DNA from 3 places in the Spartinivicinus ruber genome. Region 2 is predicted to be linked to each of the others. Evidence: predicted binding sites of a transcription regulator. Region 2 holds the regulator's gene; each other region holds the start of a gene.

Region 1 (4,993 bases), 860 kb from region 2:
TTTGGGGTGGGTTTCGAGTAGTGCCTGAGCAAATTGAATTTTGGCAAGGTAGAGCAAATAGATTACACGACAGATTGGTTTATAATCCGAGTGAAGCGGGGGGGTGGTCAATAGAGCGGTTGCAGCCATAATACCCTTCGCGAATGACTTTTAGGCTTTGTTATCTTCATTCTTGACCACCATGGAAGGTGTAAATGCAGTTAATGTATGGAGCATTTAACTGTCACCCCAGTCACTTATTTCAATAAGCTCCTGGGGCTTCATCATTCGATGGCCTCACCCTTGTGCCCTAGGGGTATAAATGCCCTTCGCTGTGGGTATGTTATTCCATATCAAACGCCAGGCTTCTTTAGGAACTAATCATCCGCCAAACTATTTGCCCCTAAATCCAGTTTTAATTCTTTAATTTTGCGGGTTAAGGTATTTCTTCCCCAGCCGAGTAATTGAGCAGCATCGCGGCGGCGGCCTCCTGTATGTTTAAGGGCTACTTCTATCATGGCTTTTTCAAATGCAGGCACTGCAATATCCAAAATTTGCCGGTGGCCAAGGGCTAATTCTTGGTCGATCCAATTTCTAAGTTGTTGCTCCCAGTTTAAATTTTGGGTTGGCGCATTTGGTTGTTCTAGTAATTCTGGTGGTAGGTCAGCAGGTAAAATCTCGCGGCTGGATGCCATTACGGTTAACCAACGACAAGTGTTTTCCAGTTGCCGAACGTTACCAGGCCAATCCAGTTTAGATAATAACTCTGCAGTTTCTGGCTTTAATGTTTTGGCTTCTACCGTTAATTCTTCTGCAGCTCTGTTTAAGAAATAGCGGGCTAGCAAGGGTATATCTTCTCGACGGTCTTGTAGTTTAGGGATATGAATTCGAATGACATTTAATCGGTGAAATAAATCTTCCCGAAAGCTTCCTTTTGCTACCAGCCTTTCTAGATGCTGGTGAGTGGCAGCAATAATTCTTACATCCACTTTAATTGGTGTATGGCCGCCAACCCGGTAAAACTCACCATCAGCTAGCACTCGTAATAAGCGGGTCTGTGTCTCTGCTGGCATATCACCAATTTCATCTAAAAACAGCGTGCCGCCATTGGCTTGCTCGAATCGGCCAGCTCGTTGCTGAGTAGCCCCGGTAAATGCGCCTTTCTCGTGGCCGAATAACTCTGACTCCATTAAGTCTTTGGGAATAGCAGCCATATTTAATGCGATAAAAGGCCTGTCCGCTCTTGGGCTATGACGGTGTAATGCCTGGGCTACCAACTCTTTACCAGTGCCAGATTCACCATTGATTAGCACCGTGATATTTGATTTAGATAGCCTGCCGATTGCCCGAAATACTTCTTGCATGGCAGGGGCTTCGCCAATAATTTCTGGGGCCTGAGGGAGCTGCTGTTCTGTGGCTTCAGCTTCTTGTTCATGAACATGAGCTAATGCCCGCTGAACCAAATTAACAGCTTCATCCACATCAAATGGTTTGGGAAGGTATTCAAAAGCTCCGCCTTGGTAAGAGGAAACTGCGCTATCCAGATCCGAGTGAGCGGTCATGATTATGACTGGAATTTTAGGGTATTGGCTTTGTAGCTTTTGTAATAGCGAAAGGCCATCAATACCTGGCATTCGAATATCACTGATAATCACTTGGGGTTGCTGCTGTTCCAACTTGGTCAAAATGTTATTACCAGATTCAAAGCTCAGAGACTCAATTTGGGCCTGATGTAAGGCTTTTTCTAACACCCAACGAATAGATCGATCATCATCAATAATCCATACCGAATCACGTACACTCATGGGCTGCTCCTTTTTATTGATGACTGAGTTGCTAATGGGGTTGGCTGTGAAGGCACTAAGGGATAGACGGGTAAATACAGACTGAAGCAGGTTTTACCGGGCTGGCTTTCACTACTGATCATTCCTTGGTGCTGTTGCAGAATCGATTGGGCTATCGAGAGGCCTAAACCTGAGCCTTCTGCACGACCACTAACCAGAGGATAAAAAATATGCTCAAGCATGTTTTCTGGAATGCCGGGCCCGTTATCACTGACATCCACCTGACAAACTAGCCGATGACGTTGGTTACCGATAGTAAATTGGCGCAAAATCCTGGTTTTAAAGGTGATGTTTCCATCACTTAAGGGCATCTTTGTTTGAATAGCCTGCAAGGCGTTGCGAACGATATTTAAAATAGCTTGGATCAACTGCTCTATATCCGCCATTACATCTGGGATGCTGGGATCGTAATCTTTGGTTATGGTTAGCTGATTGTGAGTTTCTGCCAAAATCAACTGAGCAACACGCTCTAATACTTCGTGAACATTGCAAGGACTTAGTTTTGGGGGCTTGATTGGCCCTAGCATTCTATCGACTAAATTAGTTAGGCGGTCAGTTTCTTCAATGATCACCTGGGTATAGTCTTGCAGGGCATTATCTGGCAACTCTTTAGCTAGCAGCTGAGCTGCTCCACGAATACCACCTAAAGGGTTTTTCACCTCATGAGCGACACTACGTACGAGTAGCCTGCTGCTTTCTTGCTTTTCACGAAGAGCTTCTTCGCGGGTAATTTTCAGTAATCGATCGCGAGGCTGGATTTCCATCACTAGGCTATCTCGGCCATTAGTGACAGGTGTTACGGCATAATCAACGGTAAGCAGCTGACCACTGGGTAAATGTAGTGTTGCTTCTCGCTTGGTAAAAGGTTGGCCACTGCTAATAGCATTCAGAAATACAGGGTTGCTGGAAGGCTGTTCAACAAATAACGTTTCCAGTGTAGCACCGGTCATTTGGCTGCCGCTCACTGCAAACAGCATTTCAGCTGCAGGATTGAGATAGAGCAGTTTCAGCTGTTGATCAATCTCTAATACAGCAGTGGTTAAAAACTCCAATAATTGGTCAGACATTATCTTTATAGTTAGCTAACAAAAAAGTTATAAAGGTCAGCAAAATTTGAGCCAAACAAACTAAAGGCCATTGCAGAAGTTTTATTGGCGAGTTACATGCTTGGGTTAGTACTGATAAGCATTCACAAACTTAATCCATTAGTCGTTGCAGGTAGTATTCAGTCAATCCATATTCAACAGAGCATTAATTGAGAGTTAGCTGTTTGTGGTTATTTGCTGCTGAACAAACACTGAACCTGTATAGACTGCACTGTGATGGTGCATCAAAAGGAAAGGTAATTGCAAGAGCTTCTGGAAAAGAGCGTCTACTGGTTAAAACAGTAACGACCTAAGCCTGCTAAGCAGGCTTGGTGACTCTCCTCCTTTATCTGGTTTATTTCTATTTTTGTCTAATAGGGCATTGGGCCGATGAATATGCACAGTCACACTGGCACTTTTTAATACTCTTCCATCAGAGTTGAGTACTTTAACTACGATACTATGAGTGCCGCGGTCAATATTATTTAGGTTGAATAACAAGCCTCTTTGCTTGTTACCATAGGGCTTACCATCAAGGTAGAGCTGGACGCTATCGCCAGGCCTGAGGTTAGGGGAGATGGAAGCGAGCACGGAAAAGTTGCCTGAGCCTCTGATAGTTGCATCCTGGTCTGGCTGTTTAATTGTGAACTCGCGATAGTTAGCTCCTCCTTGTTCGCTATCTCCTGACCTATGTGAAGTTGACGGTTTTGCTGATGGCAGTGAAATTGTATTGCCTTTTTTCAGCTCCACTGACTCAGCAGGCTTGCCTTCTGGCTTATCAGTAAAAACTACTTTTCCATCTTTATCGGTGGTTTTATAAATTTCGGCACAGCTTGCTGTCCAGGATAAAGTCGCAAGCAAAATCCATAGTAATGAAACTGGCTTAAACATAGGAAAACATTCCTTTTAAAAATATATCTCTGATACTGTTATTTTTAGTCGCTATTGATTCAGAAAGCCTTCTATTAGAAAAAGTTCTATATCAAGCCACCAGTGTTAAGGTGTAGGTGGTTTGGTGGGAGCATTAGGTGCTCTTGTAGCTGTTGGTGCCGTTGGTGCGTGAGGAGCTTGGGTAGCGAGAGATGGACTACCCGATGTTGGTGCTGAGCTTTTGATGCCAGATGGTCGATGAGAAAAAACTGTTACACTGGCGCTATTTAATACCTTTCCGTCTGAGCTTAGTGCTCGTACATCAATAGTATGTGGGCCTCGTGCTAGATTACCCGCCTTAAACGATAAGCCTTTTTGTGGGCCACTAACGGCCTTGCCATCTACAAATAGTTGTAACTTGTCTGCTGGCCTTAGCTTGGGGCTGATGGCGGCTAATACAGTTAGGTCTCCATTTTTATCTATAGTGGTTCCGTCTGCTGGTTTTTTAATAGTCAGCGAACTATAAGTAAAACTTTCTTCACGGCTGGAGCCTTCGCTTGGCGGTGCTGTTTTGAGTGGTGGAGGTGAAATAATAGTACTAGGCTTGAGTTCGACTTCTTCAGCAGGTTTATCTCCTGGAGCATCGGTGAAAATGATGTTCCCGTTTTCATCCACAGTTTTATAAATCTCAGCGTAACTCGCTAGGGGTAGCGAGGCAATTAATATCCAAAGAATTGATTTTGGCTTAAACATAAGAGAGTGTTCCTGTCTTTGTTTAGTAGACTAAAAGAACTATACCCTTCTCGAATGACTTTTAGGGTTTGTTGTCGTTGCTCTTGACCACCATGGAAGGTGGAAATGCAGTTAATGCATGGAGCATTTAACTGTCACCCCAATCATTTATAAAAACATAAACTCATGGGGCAAGTCTGATACAGCAATACCTGCGGTAGCTACTTTAATTTACATAAAAGTGCTATTGGAACTCATCGCTTGACGGCCGCCCCTAAAAACCCTTCGCTTTGGCTATATAGAAACTCTAAACCTTTAAATGATGACACGCAAAATTAGGGTATGTAAAAAACTAGTTAAAAGTTGCTAGTAAATCTTTGATGCAGGTTGAGATGAATAGTTTAAACCAATTGACTGCTGGCAAAAGAGGAACTCAGTTTGTAGCAAAGCCCTCAATTTGAGGGCTCTTAACTGAAGGCCTTA
Region 2 (4,993 bases):
CAGCCGCTGGATTTAGCCTGTTCAGCTGGGCACTTCCTAGTGACAAAGACAAACCTATTAACATCAAAGCCAAAAGCGCTGATATTGACGATAAGTCTGGCGTATATATCTACACAGGTAACGTCATTATTACTCAGGGCACCATTCAAATTAGAGGTGATAAGGTCACCCTCTATTCAGACAGTAATGGGATAAATAAAATTGTTGCGGTAGGCCGTCCTGCCCACTATCGGGAGAAACCTGCTGAAAACAAAGAGCTGATCAAAGCTTATGGTCGCACCATCAAATACTACTCAAATACCGAAAAAGTAGACATCATTACTAACGCCAAACTGTTTCAAGAGGGCAATACTTTTACGGGTAACCAGATTGAATATTTTGCCAAGACACAAAAAGTTAATGCGAAAGGTGGCAAAACCAATGAGAGCCGCGTAGAGATGGTGTTACAGCCCCGTAGCAAAAGGCAAAATCAATGAGAACTGCTTTGTTAAAGCCAATCAACTTACAGCTCTGTATTTAAAAGAAATAAGCGCCGTATATGAGTATTTTGAAAGCCGAGCACCTCGCCAAAAGCTACAAAGGCCGTGCTGTAGTAAAAGATGTATCCTTACAAATTCAAAGCGGTCAAGTAGTGGGTCTACTTGGCCCCAATGGTGCGGGGAAAACCACCTGTTTCTACATGATTGTAGGTCTAGTCAAATCAGACCAGGGTAATGTATGGATTGATGAGAGTGATATTACCCACCTGCCTATGCATGGACGGGCTCAGGCTGGCATAGGATACCTACCACAAGAAGCCTCTGTATTCCGCAAGCTGACTGTCACTGACAATATTCTTGCTATTCTGGAAACCCGTAAAGAGCTAAATCGTAAGCAAAGACAAGAAAAGCTCAACTCACTACTTGAAGAGTTCAATATCACCCATATAAAAGACAGTAAGGGTATGAGTTTATCTGGTGGTGAAAGGCGTCGAGTAGAAATTGCCAGAGCACTTGCAACAGAGCCTTCCTTCATACTGTTGGATGAGCCATTTGCAGGCGTTGACCCAATTTCGGTAAAAGACATTAAAGACATTGTCTGGCACTTGAAAGACCGTGGCATTGGCGTCCTAATCACCGACCATCATGTTAGAGAAACACTTGATATTTGTGAGAATGCATACATAGTTAGTGAGGGGCATATAATAGCGGAAGGCAGTGCTGAAGCCGTAATGACTAACCAACAGGTGAAAGAAGTATACCTTGGACACGACTTTAAAATATAAGACAACTGGCAAGGATACTCATATAATTTTTAATACCCACTAAGAAATAACAAAGCTTCAGAAACAAAAGAAATACTGAAATAAACACGCAATTGAAATAAATAATAGGTGCAATGGAAATATTCAGTCGCTTGTTCAAGCAGCAACTCAGGTAACCGTATTTGAATTCACTTCCATTGTTGTTGACTTTGCCAAATCAAAACAGGCACGATTGCACTATAAGGTAATTATTTAGCAATGAAGCCATCCCTAGTTTTGAAAATTGGCCAGCAGCTGACGATGACTCCTCAGCTGCAACAAGCCATAAAACTACTTCAACTATCCACATTGGATTTACAGCAAGAAGTGCAGCAAGCACTTGAATCCAACCCTATGCTTGAGCTGACTGATGAGTCTGACAGCAACTCATCGGCTAATGGTGAAGCCAATGACTCACAGCAACTCAATAGCTCTGGCTTAAATGGATCAGATTCATCAGACAACGTAGATAAAAGCACATCTGAAACTTCTCAAGACAACTCAGACGAAACCAGCTGGTCAGAAGAAATCCCTAATGACCTTCCTGTAGATAGTGCCTGGGACGATGTTTACCAAACATCTTCAGCTCCTATTAGTTCTTCCTCATCAGCAGATGACGATGAGTATGACTTCAGCAACCGAAATGGCACGACAGAGTCTTTGCACAGCCACCTAGAGTGGCAGCTTAACCTTACTCCAATGTCTGATAACGACCGCTTAGTGGCTATTGCTATTATCGATGCGATCAATGACGATGGCTACCTTAGCTGTAGCACTGAAGAAATTTGGGAAGGCCTGGACCCTGAGCTGGAAATTACACAAGAAGAAGTGGAAATTGTGCTACGTCGCTTACAACATTTTGATCCTGTTGGTGTAGCTGCAAGAAACTTACAGGAATGCTTACAAATCCAGCTTTCTCACCTGCCGCAAGACACACCACTTCTTGATAATGCTAAGCTAATTGTAACAAAGCACTTAAACTTGCTAGGTCATCACGACTACAATCAGCTTATGCGCCGAACAAAATTGAAAGAAGAAGAGCTGGCAGAAAGCATAAAGCTGATCCAAGCCCTGAACCCAAAACCAGGTGCTGATATTCAACCGTCCGAAACAGAGTATGTCATTCCTGATGTATTTGTTAGAAAGCATAATGATCGCTGGTTAGTCGAGCTTAATGCCGAGGCCACCCCCAAACTACGGATTAATAGCAATTATGCATCTTTGGTAAAACGAGCCGACAGCAGTTCCGACAACACCTATCTGAAAAACCATTTACAAGAAGCTCGCTGGTTTTTAAAAAGCCTGCAAAGTCGTAACGAAACATTAATGAAAGTAGCTACTCGTATTGTCGAGCATCAACGTGGTTTTTTAGAATATGGTGAAGAAGCGATGAAACCACTGGTGCTGCACGATATAGCAGAAGCGGTTGGAATGCATGAATCAACCATCTCCCGAGTAACCACTCAAAAATTTATGCATACACCTCGCGGCATCTTTGAGCTGAAATATTTCTTCTCAAGCCATGTCAGCACGTCATCTGGTGGTGAGTGCTCTTCCACTGCTATCCGAGCTATCATTAAAAAGTTAGTAGCTGTGGAGAACCCTAAAAAACCATTAAGTGACAGCAAAATTGCCAGCTTACTGGAAGAGCAAGGCATAAAGGTGGCAAGACGAACCATAGCCAAATATCGTGAATCACTATCCATTCCGCCGTCCAATGAGCGAAAGCGGCTGGTGTGATGAAATAGGTTAGCGCGAAATTAAGCGTTATATTGACTAGCAACAAGCAATACCAAGCCTGCTTTCCATTACACTTAGTAATGAAGCAGTTGACAATCAGCCTAGCAAGTCAGTGAAGCTGATTACAACCATAAAGCCCTATTAGGAGGTCGTTGCATGCAAGTTAACATCAGTGGTCATCATGTAGAAGTGACTGATGCGTTGCGCCAATATGTCACCAAAAAGCTTGATCGCATTGAAAGCCATTACGATAGCATTACTAACGTGCAAATTACCCTAAGTGTTGAAAAGCTACGCCAAAAGGCAGAAGCTAGCTTGCATGTGCGTGGTGCTGACATTGCCGCCACTGCAGAATCTGAAGATATGTATGCTGCAATTGATTTACTTAGTGATAAACTAGGCCGGCAATTAAGCAAACACAAAGAGAAAACCCTGGATCGACTTCAGGGAGCCGGTATTCGTTAAAAAGTAGTTTACTTATTTATAAAGCATGAAAATCGAACAAGTCCTTCTCCCACAATGCACCCTTACCGGGGTGCAAGGGGGGAGTAAAAAGCGAGTTTTACAACTCATTGCCAACCTCTTAGCTGAGTATTCTGGTGATATTAATCCCAATGAACTGTTTGATAATTTAATCAATCGTGAACGGTTGGGAAGCACAGGTTTTGGCAATGGCATAGCGATTCCACATTGTCGTCTCGAAAGTTGTCTTAAGCCCTTTGCTTGCTTACTTAAACTGCAAGAAGGCATTGACTTCGACTCGATGGATGGTCACCCAGTAGACTTAATTTTTGCCCTGGTTGTTCCTGCCGAAGCCACAAATGAGCACCTCGCTATCCTTCAGGAAATTGCTACCCGCTTCGAAAACTCCAGTTATCGCAATAATTTACGCCGAGCTGATACTAATCCTGAGTTATTTGACGTTGCAATTCAAAGCGTACCTACCACATAAGCACAATAGTTAAGTTAGTTTTAAAATCTTCAAAGCCAGCTAATGAGTATTACTTAACTAATCTGCCGTATATCACATAAACTTTGTTATACTAGCCCAGAATATATTTGGGCTAGGATTGTACTACCAGCCCTACAAATGAATTAACAAAGCAACTCTGCATATTTATGAAGTTAATTATAATCAGTGGCCGCTCTGGCTCAGGCAAAAGTACCGGCTTACATGTGCTGGAAGATCAAGGCTATTATTGCATTGATAATATGCCTGCTGGTTTGCTTCCTGCCTTTGTTGAGGAAATGAAAAAGGAGCCACTGTACGACAAAGCAGCGGTTAGTATTGATGCTCGAAATGTTTCCCAGGATTTAAGGCGTTTCCCGGCTATTATGAATGCGCTCAAAGAGCAGCAAATTGATGCAGAAACTATTTATCTTGATGCTGAACACGCGACCTTACTAAAGCGTTTTAGTGAAACACGCCGTAAACACCCACTCTCTAGCCAACAGCGCTCCTTAGATGAGGCTATTAAACAAGAAAAAGAAGTTCTTGAACCTATCGCTAAAATGGCTGACCTTACTATCGACACCAGCCAGCTGTCTTTGCATGAACTGCGAGATATCATCAGTAAGCGCGTTGCTCGCAAGCAGCACAGCAGTATAGCCCTACTTTTCCAATCATTTGGCTTTAAGAAAGGAATCCCCATTGATGCAGACTACGTGTTTGATGTACGCTGTCTGCCAAACCCCTACTGGGTCACCCATTTAAGGCAATACTCAGGGCTGGAGGAACCTGTTAAAGAATTTTTAGGTTCTCAACAACAAGTATTGGATATGTTTGATGATATCAAACGCTTTGTTGAACACTGGCTACCATGCTTTGAAGCAAATAATCGAAGTTATATTACTATTGCCATTGGGTGTACGGGGGGCCACCACCGTTCAGTCTATATCAGCGAGAAGCTCGCAATTTACTTTCGTGAAAAGTGGCCAAATGTTCAAGTACGTCACCGAGAATTGCCTTAG
Region 3 (4,993 bases), 1.4 Mb from region 2:
GTTGTTGATGTGGTGGCAACCCAGGTGGTGCCTAGTAGCCGTGCAGTACCAGAAATACAACCGCAACCTGGTAACACTACTAATCAGCAAACGACGAGAGACCAGTCAGTCATACCTCAGGGAAGTGCAGGCCAGTTGATAGCCAGTGAACCTGAAAATATTGTCATTACTGAACAACAGCAACAATTACTCCAACGATTTCAACAAGCATCGTTACCTGTGGATAATACCTCCAGATTAATTGATGAAAGAGTTTAAAATAACTTCTCTCAAAACTTATCGCTAATTAACTTAAGAAACTTTATCGGCATAATTAGTTAACAAAAGCAGTAATAACATTCTATTCTTCACTAGTAAGAAAGGTTTTGGTCTCTTTAGATTATTTTAGTTTTAACAAAGGCTCTGTTATGTTTGGATCTAATAAATATAAGCAGCAGTGTTTTAATTTGGAGCAAGAAAATCAGCGTTTACGTGATAAGGTTGCTGAGCTGGAAAAAAGCGTTCATGAAGCAGAGCATGGTAAGGACGATCTGTTGCGAGAAGCAAAAGGTGGTGCAGAAAACCTGAAGCAGTTGATCAACACCTTTTTTTATGGTGAGCAAATGATTCAAAGTATTAGGGAAGCATTGGCTAGTGCTGCACACCAATTACAAGGTGAAAAAAGTAATTTAATGGAGGCTGATAATCTGTTTGTTAATACCGGTAATTTGCTTGACGCATTAAGAACGCGTGTCAGTGGCATTAGTGATGTAGCGACTGATAGCGCAGATAGTGTCCAAAACTTAGAAAAAGTGGCCTCACAAATTACCCAGTTTGTGGGGGTGATTCGTGATATATCTGAGCAAACCAACTTATTAGCACTTAATGCCGCGATTGAAGCTGCACGCGCAGGGGAAACTGGTAGAGGATTTGCTGTGGTGGCTGATGAAGTGCGAAATTTGGCACAAAAAGCAGGGGAAGCCAGCGATGAAATTTCTACTTTGGTTGACACAGTAGTACAAGGTACCCAAGTGAGCACGGCGCAAATTCAAAAAATGGTGGAAGCGACAACTGCGGTTAACCAAGAAACAGAGGATATTGGTAATACTGTTAATGAAGTATTGAATATGTCTCGGCAGATGCAAGGCATTATTGAAGAGTCAGCGAATACCAGTTTTATTCAAACGGTTAAGCTTGACCATGTTGCATGGAAAGTGTCTATCTATCGCCACTTAATTCATCAATTGCCTGTTCAGGAAGGGGCTATTGTTAATCATGAAAAATGTCGCCTAGGGGAATGGTATTACCATGGTGATGGTAAAAACTACCAAAATTTAATGGCCTATCGACATTTAGAAGAGCCCCATAAACTGGTCCATACGAGTGGAGTCCAGGCAATTGAAGCGCAGTTGGCAGGCAATCATGAGGAAGTATTAAAACACCTGGAAACGATGGAATCTGCCAGTGTTAAGGTGGTGGATTGCTTAAGTGACCTGGAATCTGCTATTAGCTCATCTGATCATAACCATGGGTTACATCACTAACTCCTTCTAGGGCCTTAGCTCCAATTATAAAACCCCTTTGTGTTAAGTCGTAATAAACCTGAAATGTGTGGCACCGGATTGCCGCACGGCATTAGCATAATAATCACTAAGCTTTTGTAATTATTGTATTTTTTATTTGGCATAGGCATTGCTCTGGAATAGCTGAATGGCAATGACTGGCGCAGAGCTAACAGGTGGTAATTTCGCAAATGGCTATTGGTTTTGATCAAGCATTAGGGGTTCACCCGCAAGCATTATTGTTACGAGGAAAGCGTGCCGAGCTATTGGCTGATAATTTAGCTAATAGTGATACGCCGGGTTTTAAAGCACGTGATATTGATTTTAAGCAAGTACTGAGTCAGGTAAATGAGCAACAAACTGGCAAGAAATTGCCGTTACAGCAAACCCATCAGGACCACTTGACAGGCTTACGCCAGCAAGGAGATGCTGATCTGCTGTATCGGGTTCCTATTCAGCCAGCCATCGATGGTAATACTGTTGATACCCAACAGGAATACTCTATTTATGCACGGAATGCCATGGACTATCAAAGTACGTTCGAGTTTGTTAATAGTTCGTTTAAAGGCTTAACCAAAGCGATTAAGGGGCAATAGCAATGGCTTTAGTCAATGTATTTAATATTGCAGGGTCGGGGATGTCGGCACAATCTGTGCGAATTAATACAGTGGCAAGCAATATTGCTAATGCGGAAACGGTAAGCAGCAGTATTGATCAAACCTATCGGGCTCGATATCCAGTCTTTACTGCGATTAGTCCGCAGCAGCAAAATGTATCTTTTAATCAGTTACTGCATGAGCAACAGCCTCAAACTGAAAAGGGAGTGATGGTAAAAGCCATTGTTGAAAGCAAAGCACCCTTACAAAGACGGTATGAGCCTGAGCATCCAATGGCAAATGATGAAGGTTATGTATTTTATCCAAATATTAATGTGGTTGAGCAAATGACTGATATGATTTCAGCATCGCGCTCATTCCAAACCAATGTGGAAATTATGAATACCGCAAAAACGATGTTGCAGAAAGTGCTTACACTAGGGCAGTAAGCGTAATTATAGGTAAATTCTAGAATATAGTATTTGTGCTAATTGAAGGCTCGATGAGGTGTTCCAATGAGTACGCCAATAACGAATAACGGCAACGTTAGTTCCAATAATGCAGTTATTGAAAAATATCAGCTGCAACAACCGAAAAGCAGTAACGCTAATACTGAGTTGGGTAAGAATCAATTTTTAGAATTGATGATTACCCAAATGAAGCATCAAGATCCATTGAATCCCCAAAAAAATGAAGAGTTTGTTGCGCAGCTAGCTCAGTTTAGTTCGGTGGAGGGGTTGGAAAACCTTAATCAAACTGTTGAGTCAATGGCAAATGCCTTTAATTCCAGCCAAGCATTACAAGCTTCAGCTTTAGTGGGGCGAAAAGTATTGGTTGCTACTTCAAGTACAGAGCTGGAAGCTGGAGGTAAAGTAGCCGGGTTGGTTGAGGTCCCCCAACCGGTTAATAACTTATTTGTTGATATATACAACAGTAGTGGTCAACAGGTAAGGCAAGTGAATTTAGGCAGACAACCTGCTGGTGAGATAGATATTACCTGGGATGGTAAAGATAACAGTAACCAATCACTCCCTGCAGGAAAGTATGGTTTTAATGCTTATACCATGGTGGAAGGTAAACAAGTGCCATTGAATACACTCTTAGGTGCCAATGTGAATAGTGTGACCTTAGGTGGTTTAAATAATGTGTTATTAAATGTCGAAGGTGTATCAGGGCAAGTGAAACTGAGTGAAGTAAAACGTATTCAATAGCAGTAGGCAAGTAATTAAAGAAAGCACTATTACAGATACTCAATAATATACCCAATTATCTAGTCTAGAAAAGTTGTACGGCAATAGTAGTACATAATTAGGGAAGTACCTCATTTGAGGTAATACCTGTAGCAGTAAGTAATGCTGAGAGGATAGTAGTATGGGATTTAATACTGGCTTAAGCGGTTTAAAGGCAGCCACCATTGATCTGGATGCTATAGGCAATAATATAGCCAATGGCAGTACCATTGGTTTTAAAAACTCAAGAGCAGAATTCCACGACTTATTTGCACGATCATTTGGTGGCAGTGCCAGTAAAGCGGGTAATGGGGTGATTGTCCAAACAGTTGCACAGCAGTTTAACCAAGGTAATCTTAAACCGACAGAGCGTAATTTAGATTTATCAATTAATGGTACTGGTTTTTTTATTACTCGGGCGACAGATGGTGTCAATTATACTCGCCAGGGCATTTTTGGTGTAAATCGAGATGGACAAATAGTCACGAATACGGGAGATTTTTTGCAAGGCTTTATTGCTGATGCAACAGGGGCGATTGTTCCAGGCGTATTATCTGATTTGCAAGTCGGTGAGCAGTTTCAAGACCCACGGTTAACCAGTAATGTTGATATCAGTTTTAATGTTGACTCCAGAGAAACAGTATTAGCTACCCGAGGTACCACCTCTGAGGCCAATGGCGTGATTATAGCCAATGCTCAGGCGGGTATTAATAATGGCTATACAGCAGGTAGTTTTCTGTTACAAGATGTTTCCCAAACACCGGTAGTAACCTTAGCCACTCTGGCAGTGCCCAGCGTCGCGAATTTATCAGCCGGTGCAATAGCCGCTGAGATTGCTCAGCTGGGTGACAATAATGGGGTGATCAGTGCCAGTGCCAATACCCGAGCAAAAGTTGATGTTACTGCATTACCGCTGGGTGGTGCTGCTGCCGCGGGCTCTTCCATAAGTATCAATGGCCAAGCAGTGAGCTTGCCTACGGTCAATAATGTCAATGAGTTGGCGACAGCTATTTCTAATTTAACCGGAATAAGTGCAGCTATTGATGCTGCTGCGCCCAATGAAATCCGAATTTTTAATAATACTGGGGATGATTTAAGGGTTGCCATTAATAATACAGGTGTTGGTGGTGGTATTCCTGTGCAAGGGGCTACTACCACTAGTTTTACTAACGCTGGGGCTGCTGTGAATGTCACGGATGGTAATACAGTAACGGTTGGTGGTGAATTATCATTTCAGTTAGAAGAAGATATTCAAGTAGCCGCCCCTGTATTACCCGCTACAATTTCAAATGTTTTTAATTTACCGCTGACTTATACGCCTTTTGTTGAAAATGATTTTAATCCTATTGATCAGGCTACTTATAATCATGCAACTCAAGTACAAATATTCGATAGCTTAGGAAATTCCCATAATCTAACGTTATATTTTGTTAAAGAACCTGAAATGACATCTACCCCTAATGCCAGTGACTGGAGCATGTATGTGTTGATTGATGGGGAGGATGTCGGTGATCCCATTGTGCCAGGCGGTACAGCAACACGCTCAAGGTTTTCTGTGCAGTTTGATCGGGAAGGCAATTTAGTGAATACCAACCCCATTGTCATTACTAACTGGGTACCGGTTGAT

Evidence for each region. Region 2 encodes sigma-54, which starts transcription at its own class of promoters, with help from an activator protein. Its sites were predicted from a motif close to TGGCACNNNNNTTGCTNT; they were not measured.
Region 1: glnL (nitrogen regulation protein NR(II)) is a predicted target of sigma-54. The motif match lies at 2,927-2,944, and genes of this name have one in related genera.
Region 3: flgB (flagellar basal body rod protein FlgB) is a predicted target of sigma-54. The motif match lies at 1,661-1,678, and genes of this name have one in related genera.

The regions. Positions count from the first base shown of each region.
Region 1 is NZ_CP048878.1:5,905,414-5,910,406, reverse strand. Features, by position in the region: gene pdxH (pyridoxamine 5'-phosphate oxidase) at 1-131, shown strand, start outside; gene ntrC (nitrogen regulation protein NR(I)) at 357-1,784, opposite strand; gene glnL (nitrogen regulation protein NR(II)) at 1,781-2,890, opposite strand; gene G4Y78_RS26580 (DUF4124 domain-containing protein) at 3,203-3,799, opposite strand; gene G4Y78_RS26575 (DUF4124 domain-containing protein) at 3,905-4,531, opposite strand.
Region 2 is NZ_CP048878.1:5,048,657-5,053,649, forward strand. Features, by position in the region: gene lptA (lipopolysaccharide transport periplasmic protein LptA) at 1-476, shown strand, start outside; gene lptB (LPS export ABC transporter ATP-binding protein) at 539-1,264, shown strand; gene G4Y78_RS22940 (RNA polymerase factor sigma-54) at 1,502-3,022, shown strand; gene hpf (ribosome hibernation-promoting factor, HPF/YfiA family) at 3,179-3,487, shown strand; gene ptsN (PTS IIA-like nitrogen regulatory protein PtsN) at 3,513-3,974, shown strand; gene rapZ (RNase adapter RapZ) at 4,142-4,993, shown strand.
Region 3 is NZ_CP048878.1:3,636,502-3,641,494, reverse strand. Features, by position in the region: gene G4Y78_RS16625 (hypothetical protein) at 1-258, shown strand, start outside; partial or broken gene G4Y78_RS31740 (methyl-accepting chemotaxis protein) at 810-1,139, shown strand; gene G4Y78_RS31735 (CZB domain-containing protein) at 1,119-1,523, shown strand; gene flgB (flagellar basal body rod protein FlgB) at 1,733-2,137, shown strand; gene flgC (flagellar basal body rod protein FlgC) at 2,140-2,586, shown strand; gene G4Y78_RS16605 (flagellar hook assembly protein FlgD) at 2,653-3,348, shown strand; gene G4Y78_RS16600 (flagellar hook protein FlgE) at 3,509-4,993, shown strand, end outside.